Regions from separate parts of the Caulobacter sp. FWC26 genome, predicted to be linked through region 1. Evidence: predicted binding sites of a transcription regulator. Region 1 holds the regulator's gene; the other holds the start of a gene.
The links. Region 1 encodes LexA, which represses DNA repair genes until DNA is damaged. Its sites were predicted from a motif close to ATGTTCNCNANNTGTTCT; they were not measured.
Positions count from the first base shown of each region.

Region 1 (4,411 bases):
CCGCCGCGCTGGTGGCGTTGGCCGAAGCGTGGCCACGGCCGGTGCGTGAGATCTCGACGCCGTGGTGGATCCGCGTCCCGCAGGCCATGGTCGCCTGGCTGGCGGCCAGTGTCGCCGCCAGTCTCGTCGCAGGACTGGCCACCGCGCCGTTCGCGATGCAGCATTTCAACCGGGTCGCGGTCTGGGGGCTGCCCGCCAACCTCGCCGTCGCGCCGTTGTCCTCGTTCGTGATCATGCCGTTCCTGGCCATCGGCGCCGTCCTGGAGCCCATCGGACTAGGAGGGCCGCTTCTAGCCCTGGCCGGCTGGGGCGTAGACGCAATGCTGGCGGTGGCCAACGCCTTCGCCAACGCGCACGGTGCGCAGCAGGTGGTGGCCAGCGCGCCGCCGCAGGTCCTAGTCGTGGCGTTCCTGGGTTTGATGATCCTGTGCCTGTGGAAAGGAAGACTGCGCTGGATCGGCGCGCCTCTGGCGCTGTCGGTCGCGCTGTGGCCCAGACCTGCGCCGCCGGACGCCTGGATCGCCGCCGACGGCGCCACTGCCGCAGTGCGGTCAGGCGACGCGGCTGTGCTGCTCCGGACCGACGCCAAGCGCTTTGGCGCGGAGCTTTGGGCAAGACGCAGGGGGCTGGAGCCGGCCGCCTGGCGTCTCTACGTCTGCGATCGCCGCGTCTGCGCGCCGGGTTTGGGGGCGCCCGTGCGTCTGGCTTTGGCCTGGTCGCGCAAGACGCCCGACGCCGAGACCCTCTCCGGGTTGTGCGTTCGGAGCGAAATCGTGGTCATACGAGGACCTGCGCCGGTGCGAGCGCCGCCGCTTTGCGCCGAGACCGTGCTGCTGACCGGCGAGGATTTCGCGCGCTTGGGAGCAGCTGAGCTCTATAGACGTCCCGACGGCTGGCGGATCGTCTGGGCCCAGCCGCTACGTGGCCAGCGGCCCTGGAGCGCCCTGCTGACACGCGATGTCACGCAGCGGGATTAGAAACGGGCGCCGCCCCGTCTGCGGGACCACGAGGAGCGCCATCATGTCCACCGCCTTCACCGCCCGCCGCGCAGCCTTCCGCGCCCTGCATTTGGAGGGATGTTTCGTTCTTCCTAATCCCTGGGACGCGGGAAGCGCCAAGCGGCTCAAGACGTTGGGGTTCAAGGCTTTGGCCTCGACCAGCGCTGGCATGGCCTGTTCCTTGGGCAAGGACGATGGCCAGGTGACGCGCGACGAGGTGATCGCCCACCTGGCGATGCTTTGCGCGGCCACGGATCTGCCGGTGAACGCCGATTTCGAGAACGGCTTTGGCGAGACGTCGGACGAGGTGGCCGAGAGCGTTTCGCTGGCTGTCGCGACCGGGATCGCGGGCCTATCGATTGAGGACTGGTCGGGGGCGGCGCTCTACGACGTTCCCGTCGCTGTCGAGCGGCTCAAGGCGGCGCGCGCGGCTATCGACGCCAGTGGCCAGGATGTGATGCTGGTCGGCCGGACCGAGGGCTATCTTCGCGGCCGTCGCGATCTGGGACCGGCCTTGGAGCGTCTCAAGGCCTATGCCGACGCTGGTGCGGACTGCCTCTACGCGCCTGCGGTCAGTGATCCAAAGGAGATCGAAGCCATCGTTCGAGCGGTCGCTCCCAAGCCCGTCAACGTGCTGCTGTGGGGTTCGGACATGAAGGTCGAGAACCTGGCGGCGTTGGGCGTGCGCCGAGTCAGCAGCGGCGGCGCGCTGGCGGGCGCCGCTTGGGCTGGTTTCGACGCTATGGCTGAACGGCTGGCGCGCGAAGGGCGACTGACGTCTGTTAGCTAAAGCGAGACGGTGAACGCGAAAAAGGCCCTGATCCCGCTTGAGGATCAGGGCCTTGGGCTTCAGTGGCCCCTAGCGACCTTAGTGATAGCGCCGGATCAGGCCGACCAGCTTGCCCTGAACTTCGACCTGGTCGGGCCCGAAAATGCGGGTCTCGTATTTCGGGTTCGCGGCCTCCAGAGCGATCGAGCCGCCCTTCTTGCGCAAGCGCTTCAGGGTGGCTTCCTCACCAACCAACGCGACGACAATCTCGCCCGACGTCGCGGTGTCGCCCTTTTTTATGATGACATAGTCGCCATCGAGGATTCCGGCCTCGATCATCGAGTCGCCCTGAACCTCCAGAACATAGTGTTCACCGCCGCCCAGCATAGACTCCGGCACCGGCAGCCGCTCGCGTTCGTGCTGGATCGCATCGATCGGCGTACCCGCAGCGATCCGGCCCAGGATTGGCAGTTCGCGGCTGTCGTTGGCTGGCGCGGCGGCGCTCGCGGCTTGCGCTGGAGCGCCGCCGCCCTCGAAGACCTGCGGACGGAACGCGCCACGCCCCTTGGGCGGCGCGGCGGTCGTCGCCTGCTGAGGCAACTTCACCACCTCCAGCGCGCGGGCGCGGTGAGCAAGCCGGCGGATAAACCCACGCTCTTCCAGGGCGGTGATGAGGCGATGGATGCCCGACTTGGACGCCAGGTCCAGAGCCTCCTTCATCTCGTCGAACGACGGGGAGACGCCGGTCTCCTTGATCCGCTCGTGAATGAACATCAGCAGTTCGTGCTGCTTGCGCGTGAGCATATCGGCCTCGGGTGGAGCGCGGAACAAACCGCAAACCTTGCGAATGTTCTCCTGGTGTTCCGCGATAATGTCAAGTCGAGGTTCGTTAACGCGGGAAACACGCTCAATTTCAGAGGCTTAGCAAAAGTTGAGGCTAAAAGGTCTGAAGAATCAAAAGCTTAATAAAATCTTTCAGGTGCATTTGCGGGCGATGATGATGTCCTGGTCTTGGAGGGGCTCCCGCCGCCAGACTCCCAGCGCTTGGTTCAGAATGTCGAGGCCCAGCGCCTCATACTGGTCTCGCACAGCCTGAAGGTCATAGCCGATGACCGCCTCGGGCAAGTCTGGCGTCGCAGTCCAGCACCCGTCCAGAGCATGGGCGAAGTCAAAGGCCGCGCGACCCTCGCTGGCGTTGGCGCGCGCCTCGTCGTCGATCAGGTACCACGAGATGATGCTGACGCCGCCGGGCCTCAGCACCCGCGTGATCTCGCGCGCGAACTGCGCCTGGTCGGCCGCCAGCAGGTGGGTGAAGACCGAACCGAGCCAGACATAGTCAAAGCTCGCGTCGGGATAGGGGAAGACATATGCGCTGGCCGGCTGGGTTCCGCCGGGGTTGTAGCGGTCGCTGTGCATGTCGGCGTGGAGGAACTCGAATCGCGGATCTCCGACCGCGATGTTGGCGCGGCACCAGTCGATGGCCTCCGCCATCACGTCAAAACCCGCGTAGCGGCCGTTCTCATCCAAATAGTCGACAAGCGGCGCCGCGGCGCGGCCGATCCCGCAACCGACGTCCAGAAGGGCGTGATGGGGCTTTAGGCCAGCGTCCAGGAAGAGAGACTTGAATCCCTGGCCTACCCGGACGAAGTCGGCGTCGGCGGCGCCGACCAGATGCCAAAGTTCTCTTGGCGCGCTTACCGATCCGGTGTCGTCGCTCGCGCTTTGGTCGGACGGAGATGAGACGCGAGCAAACGGTCGCAGCCGGCGCCAAGCGCGCTTGATCGGCGACGGCGCCAGGGCTTTCAACGAGGTCAGTAAGGCGCGCATCCGATTCTCCTGTCAGTCCCGGCGCTCGTCTTATAGATCCGTGGCGTCCGTTAGGCGTCCGACGCCGTGTCCAGATCGTCGAACCGCGTGGCCAACTCAGGGAACTTCGGGGTGCAGCTCTGGTAGAAGCTGGCGATCCGGCGCATGTCGGCGGCGTAGTCGCCGGTCGGATAGATCGCGGGGCCCAGGCCCACGACCTTTCGCTGGTAGTCCATCATCCCCAGCACCATCGGGACCTTGGCGCCCATGGCGATGTGATAGAAGCCCGTCTTCCATTGCCGCGCCTTACCGCGCGTGCCCTCGGGCGCGATCGTCAGCATGAAGGTGTCTCGACGGCCGAATTCTTCGACCATGGCCCTGACCATGTCCTTGGAGCGCTCGCGGTCGAGGGGGATGCCACCCAGGTCCCGCATCATCTGATCGAATGGCGCCTTGAACAGCGAGGCCTTGCCGATGAAGCTGAGATCAAGGTTCAAGGCGTCGGCTGCGCCGACGAAGTAGACAAAGTCCCAATTGCTGGTGTGGGGCGCAGCGATGACGACGAATTTTCGCGTCTCGGGCGGCGCGCCCTCGATCTTCCAGCCCTGCAGCTTGAAGTTCGTGGCCAGAGCCCATTTCACGACTCGCGCGAGCCAGTTCATGTCCGTTTCCTCATCCGCGTTCTCGGCGCGGCGACGGGGGGAGGATGGAGCTGCTTCGCCGTCCGACGCCAGCGCCTTGAAAGCCCGTTTCGGGTTTATCCGATCAGGGCGCGGGTCGCGGCCGTGACATCCGCATGACGCATAAGGCTCTCGCCGACCAGCATGGCCTTCGCGCC
Region 1 covers NZ_CP033875.1:2,313,851-2,318,261, reverse strand. The annotation lists gene CSW63_RS12565 (ComEC/Rec2 family competence protein) at 1-977, shown strand, start outside; gene CSW63_RS12560 (isocitrate lyase/phosphoenolpyruvate mutase family protein) at 1,021-1,788, shown strand; gene lexA (transcriptional repressor LexA) at 1,867-2,571, opposite strand; gene CSW63_RS12550 (class I SAM-dependent methyltransferase) at 2,743-3,594, opposite strand; gene CSW63_RS12545 (lysophospholipid acyltransferase family protein) at 3,645-4,235, opposite strand; gene trpC (indole-3-glycerol phosphate synthase TrpC) at 4,331-4,411, opposite strand, start outside.

Region 2 (4,411 bases), 950 kb from region 1:
GTTCGGCGCGACCGACTTAGATCGATAACGGGGACCGACCTTCGCGCAGTCCGCGCGCAGTTCGCGTCACCCCGATGTGTCCTTTTCCCGCCGCTGGATAGTCCCCTCAAGCCTGGTCGCGAGCGCGACCGTATTGGAGATCGTGCCGTACTTGCGAACATTCCTATGCAGTAGTTCCAGCCGCTGATCGCTCTCATCGGTATCGATGATCAGGCTATAGTCGACCGAGACGATCATCGGTGGAACGTCCTGACGAACCGCGTGCAGGCGGACCTCCACGCCACGAAGATCAAAGTCGAGCATTGGGGTGACGCGCTCAATGCCCTTGATCATGCAGGCGGCGATCGCGGCCAGGAAGAGTTCAGCGGGATTGAAAGCGTCCGGGCGGCCGGCCAAGTCTGTGTCCAGCACCACCTCAGCCCCCTTGGCCTGGGCCACAGAGCCGTGCTGGTCCACACGGCGTGCGGTAACGCGGTACTCAAGCATGAGCGTCCTCCTGTTAGCGTAGAGATTAGCTCCGCCTCGGCGGGCTTACTATTGGAGGTGAACTTGGGTCGAAACCCGACCTTCACGCTGCATGCCGCCCCCAATCAAGCCGAGGAACAACTGTCCAGCCTCCCGCCCCTGAAAGAGTAGGCCGCCTGGCATGGGGTCCAGGCGGCCTGATCGCGACCTTCGCGGCGGTCCGCCGCGGGCGTGTTGAAGGCGGGGAACGCCCGCGAGTGCGGGCAAAGGCCGCGAAACCTTCGGAGGGACGACCTATTCCTCGTCGCCCTCCTCGGGACCGCCGACCAGAAGCTCTTCCTCGATTTTCTGGGACGACTTGCGGACGGCCGCCTCGATGCTGTTGGCGATATCAGGGTTGTTCTTCAGGAACTCGCGGACATTGTCGCGGCCCTGGCCGATGCGCTGGCTGCCGTACGAGAACCACGAGCCAGCCTTGTCGATGATCCCGGCCTTGACGCCCAGATCGATCACTTCGCCCAGCTTCGAAATGCCCTCGCCGTACATGATGTCGAACTCGACCTCGCGGAAAGGCGGGGCCACCTTGTTCTTCACCACCTTCACGCGGACGTTGTTGCCGATGATCTCGTCGCGGGCCTTCACTGAGCCGGTGCGGCGGATGTCCAGGCGCACCGAGGCGTAGAACTTCAGCGCGTTGCCGCCGGTGGTGGTCTCCGGGCTGCCGTACATCACCCCGATCTTGTGGCGGATCTGGTTGATGAAGATGACGATGGTGTTGGCCTTGTTGATCGAGGCGGTCAGCTTGCGCAGCGCCTGGCTCATCAGTCGCGCCTGCAGACCCGGCAGGCTGTCACCCATCTCGCCTTCGATTTCGGCCTTCGGCGTCAGCGCTGCGACCGAGTCGACGACCACAATGTCCACGGCGCCCGACCGCACCAGGGTGTCGGTGATCTCAAGCGCCTGCTCGCCGTTGTCAGGCTGAGAGACCAGAAGGTTGTCGAGATTGACCCCCAGCTTGAAAGCGTAGGACGGGTCCAGCGCGTGTTCGGCGTCGACGAAGGCGGCGGTGCCGCCGGCCTTCTGGACCTCGGCCACGACGTGCAGGGCCAGGGTGGTCTTACCCGAGCTTTCCGGGCCGTAGACCTCAATGATCCGCCCCTTCGGCAGACCGCCGATGCCGAGCGCGATGTCGAGGCCCAGCGAGCCGGTCGAAACCGACTCCATCTCGACCTTGCCCTTTTCGCCCAGCTTCATCACCGAGCCCTTGCCGAACGCGCGGTCGATCTGGGCGAGAGCCGCCTCTAGCGCGCGTTGCTTATCGCCTTCTTCCTTGGCCACGAGTTTCAAAGCCGCCTGACTAGTCATGATTGATCCGCCTTCTATTCCATGATTCCGGCCGCCCGATTGGCGCTTCCCGCGCCCCGCCTCAGCAACCTGTGGAACATGGTGAATGCGTACATGCTTTGTTCCATGTTCGCAAGATGTTCCCTTACCCAGAAACGTCCGTTTTTGTCGCACTGCCATCACGAGCGCGCTTTTACCGATTTTGGGTATGCCGTTCGGACCGCCTGAAACCGCTCCTTAAGCCCCGTCATGGCAGTTTCACCGAGAAATAGGGGAAACGCCGCCTTGTCTCTGGATCCGCGCCGTCTGCTTGGGCTGGCCTTTGCGAGCGCCGACCTGTTGGTCGAGCTGCAGGGTGGAAAGGTGCGCCTAGCCCTGGGCGCCGCCCAGAAAGTGATGGGCAAAAGCGAGTCCGCGCTGACCGGGAAGGCCTGGGTCGACCTGTTCCACGCCGATGATCAGCCGCTGATGGAAGCCATGCTCGGCTGCGCCGACGATGGCGTCCGGCGTGGTCCGGTGGTGCTTCGTCTGGCGGGCCCGGGGGAGCGCAATGTTCGCGTGGTCCTGCGGGCCCTGCCCGACAACGGAGGGCGCGTCTCGGCCGCTCTCACGGCCGCCCAGCCGGCGAGTCCGCCGCTCAGCGCCAGTTCGCTGCAACCACGCGAGTCGTTCGACGACATCGCTCAGGGACTGTTCGAGGCCGCGCGCGTCACCGGCATCGAGCTGGAACTGGCGATGGTGGAGTTCTCCGGCCTGGCCAACATGCGCCAGGGCCTTTCACCTGCCGAGGCCGCCGCCCTCGATGTGCGTGTGGCCAGCGCGCTTCGCGCCGAGGCCCACGCCGGCGCGGCCGCCACCAAGCTTTCCGAAGACCGCTTCGCCGTGCTGCGTCAGCGCGACGACCGCCCAGAGAACATGATCAAGCGCCTGACCCGAATGGTCAGCGCCGAAGCCAGCGCTCATCTGGTCCCGCTGGAAAGCGGCGGCGGCTCGGCCCGCGCGTTGCGGGCGCTACGCTATGCGCTCGACGACTTCCTGCGCGAGGGGCTCAAGGACACCCCGCCGATGAGCCTGTCGGAGGCGATGAACCGCTCCGTCAAGCGCACTCTGGCCCGTGCCGGCGCACTGGGCGTCGCGGTGAGCCAGCGCCGATTTACCCTCGCCTATCAGCCAGTGGTCTCGCTGGCGACGGGCCTGGCGCATCACCACGAGGTCTTGGTGCGGTTCGAGGACGGCGGCAGCCCGTTCGCGCTGATCCGCATGGCCGAAGAGTTCGACCTGATCGAGGAACTGGATCACTCGATCGTCGAACAGGTGGTCAAGAAGCTGGCCAACGACCAGGAGCGCAAGCTTAAGCTGGCGGTCAACATCTCGGGCCAGACGATCGGCAACGAGAGCTTCATCGACCATGTGAGCCGCCTGCTGTCCCGCTATGACGGGGCCAAGGGCCGCCTGATTTTCGAGATCACCGAGACCCGCGCGATCGACAACCTGACCCTCGCGAACCAGCACATCCAGAGCCTGCGCGCGCTGGGCTCGCTGGTGTGTCTGGATGATTTCGGCGCGGGCTCGTCGTCCTTCGCCTATCTGCAGCAGCTGAGCCTGGACATCGTGAAGATCGACGGCCGCTATGTCCGGGAACTGGCCGACAATGGCCGTGACGGCGCCCTGGTGCGCCGCCTGGTCGAGCTGTGCCGCGACCTCAAGGTTCGCACCGTCGCCGAGATGGTCGAGACCGCCGAGGTCGAGGAAATCGTGCGCAACGTCGGCGTCGACTTCGCCCAGGGTTGGCTCTACGGCAAGCCTTCCGACAAGCCGTCCCCCGCCCTGCGCACCACCGCCACGGTCACGCCGCTGGCGCGACGCGCGGGCGCCAGCGACAGCTGGGGCTGACCGGCCCTCCCCGCGTGGGAAGGACCGATCAGAACCTCACTCAGGCCTTGCCGCCCTTGGCGACGATGTAGTCGTCGACCACGCGTTCCAGCACGGTCAGAGGCGTCATGCCCGACAGCAGGCCCGCGTCGTGGAACTCGCGGATGTCGAACTTCTTGCCGAGCGCCTTCTGGGCCTTGGCGCGGGCGCGGAGCCAGACGATCTTGCCGATCATGTAGCTGCAGGCCTGGCCGGGCCACACCACGTAGCGCTCGATTTCGGTCGTCGCGCCGCTTTCCTCATCGCCCATCGTCTCGGCCATGTACTTGATGGCCTGCTCGCGGCTCCACTTCTTGTAGTGCATGCCGGTGTCGACCACGAGGCGCACGGCGCGGAACAGGGCGTCGTGCAGCATGCCGATCTGGCCGCGCGGATCGTTTTTGTAGATGCCCATCTCGACGGCGAGCTGCTCGGAATAGAGCGCCCAGCCCTCGGCGTAACCCGAGAAGCCGATGATCTTGCGGATCAGCGGCAGGCCCTTGGCCTCGTTCGACAAAGACAGCTGCAGATGGTGGCCCGGAACCCCTTCGTGCACCGTCAGGGTGGTCAGGGTGTACTTGGCCTGCTCCTTGGTGTCGCGCAGGTTGATCCAGTAGATCCCCGGGCGCTTCCCATCCAGCGAGGGCGAGTTGTAGTAGCCGCCCGGCGCGCCGGCCTCGATGGCCTTGGG
Region 2 covers NZ_CP033875.1:3,261,519-3,265,929, forward strand. The annotation lists gene CSW63_RS17150 (OsmC family protein) at 67-486, opposite strand; gene recA (recombinase RecA) at 760-1,830, opposite strand; gene CSW63_RS17160 (EAL domain-containing protein) at 2,095-3,702, shown strand; gene CSW63_RS17165 (DUF885 family protein) at 3,743-4,411, opposite strand, start outside.
Region 2: a site for LexA is predicted at 1,936-1,953, ahead of recA (recombinase RecA). Genes of this name have one in related genera too.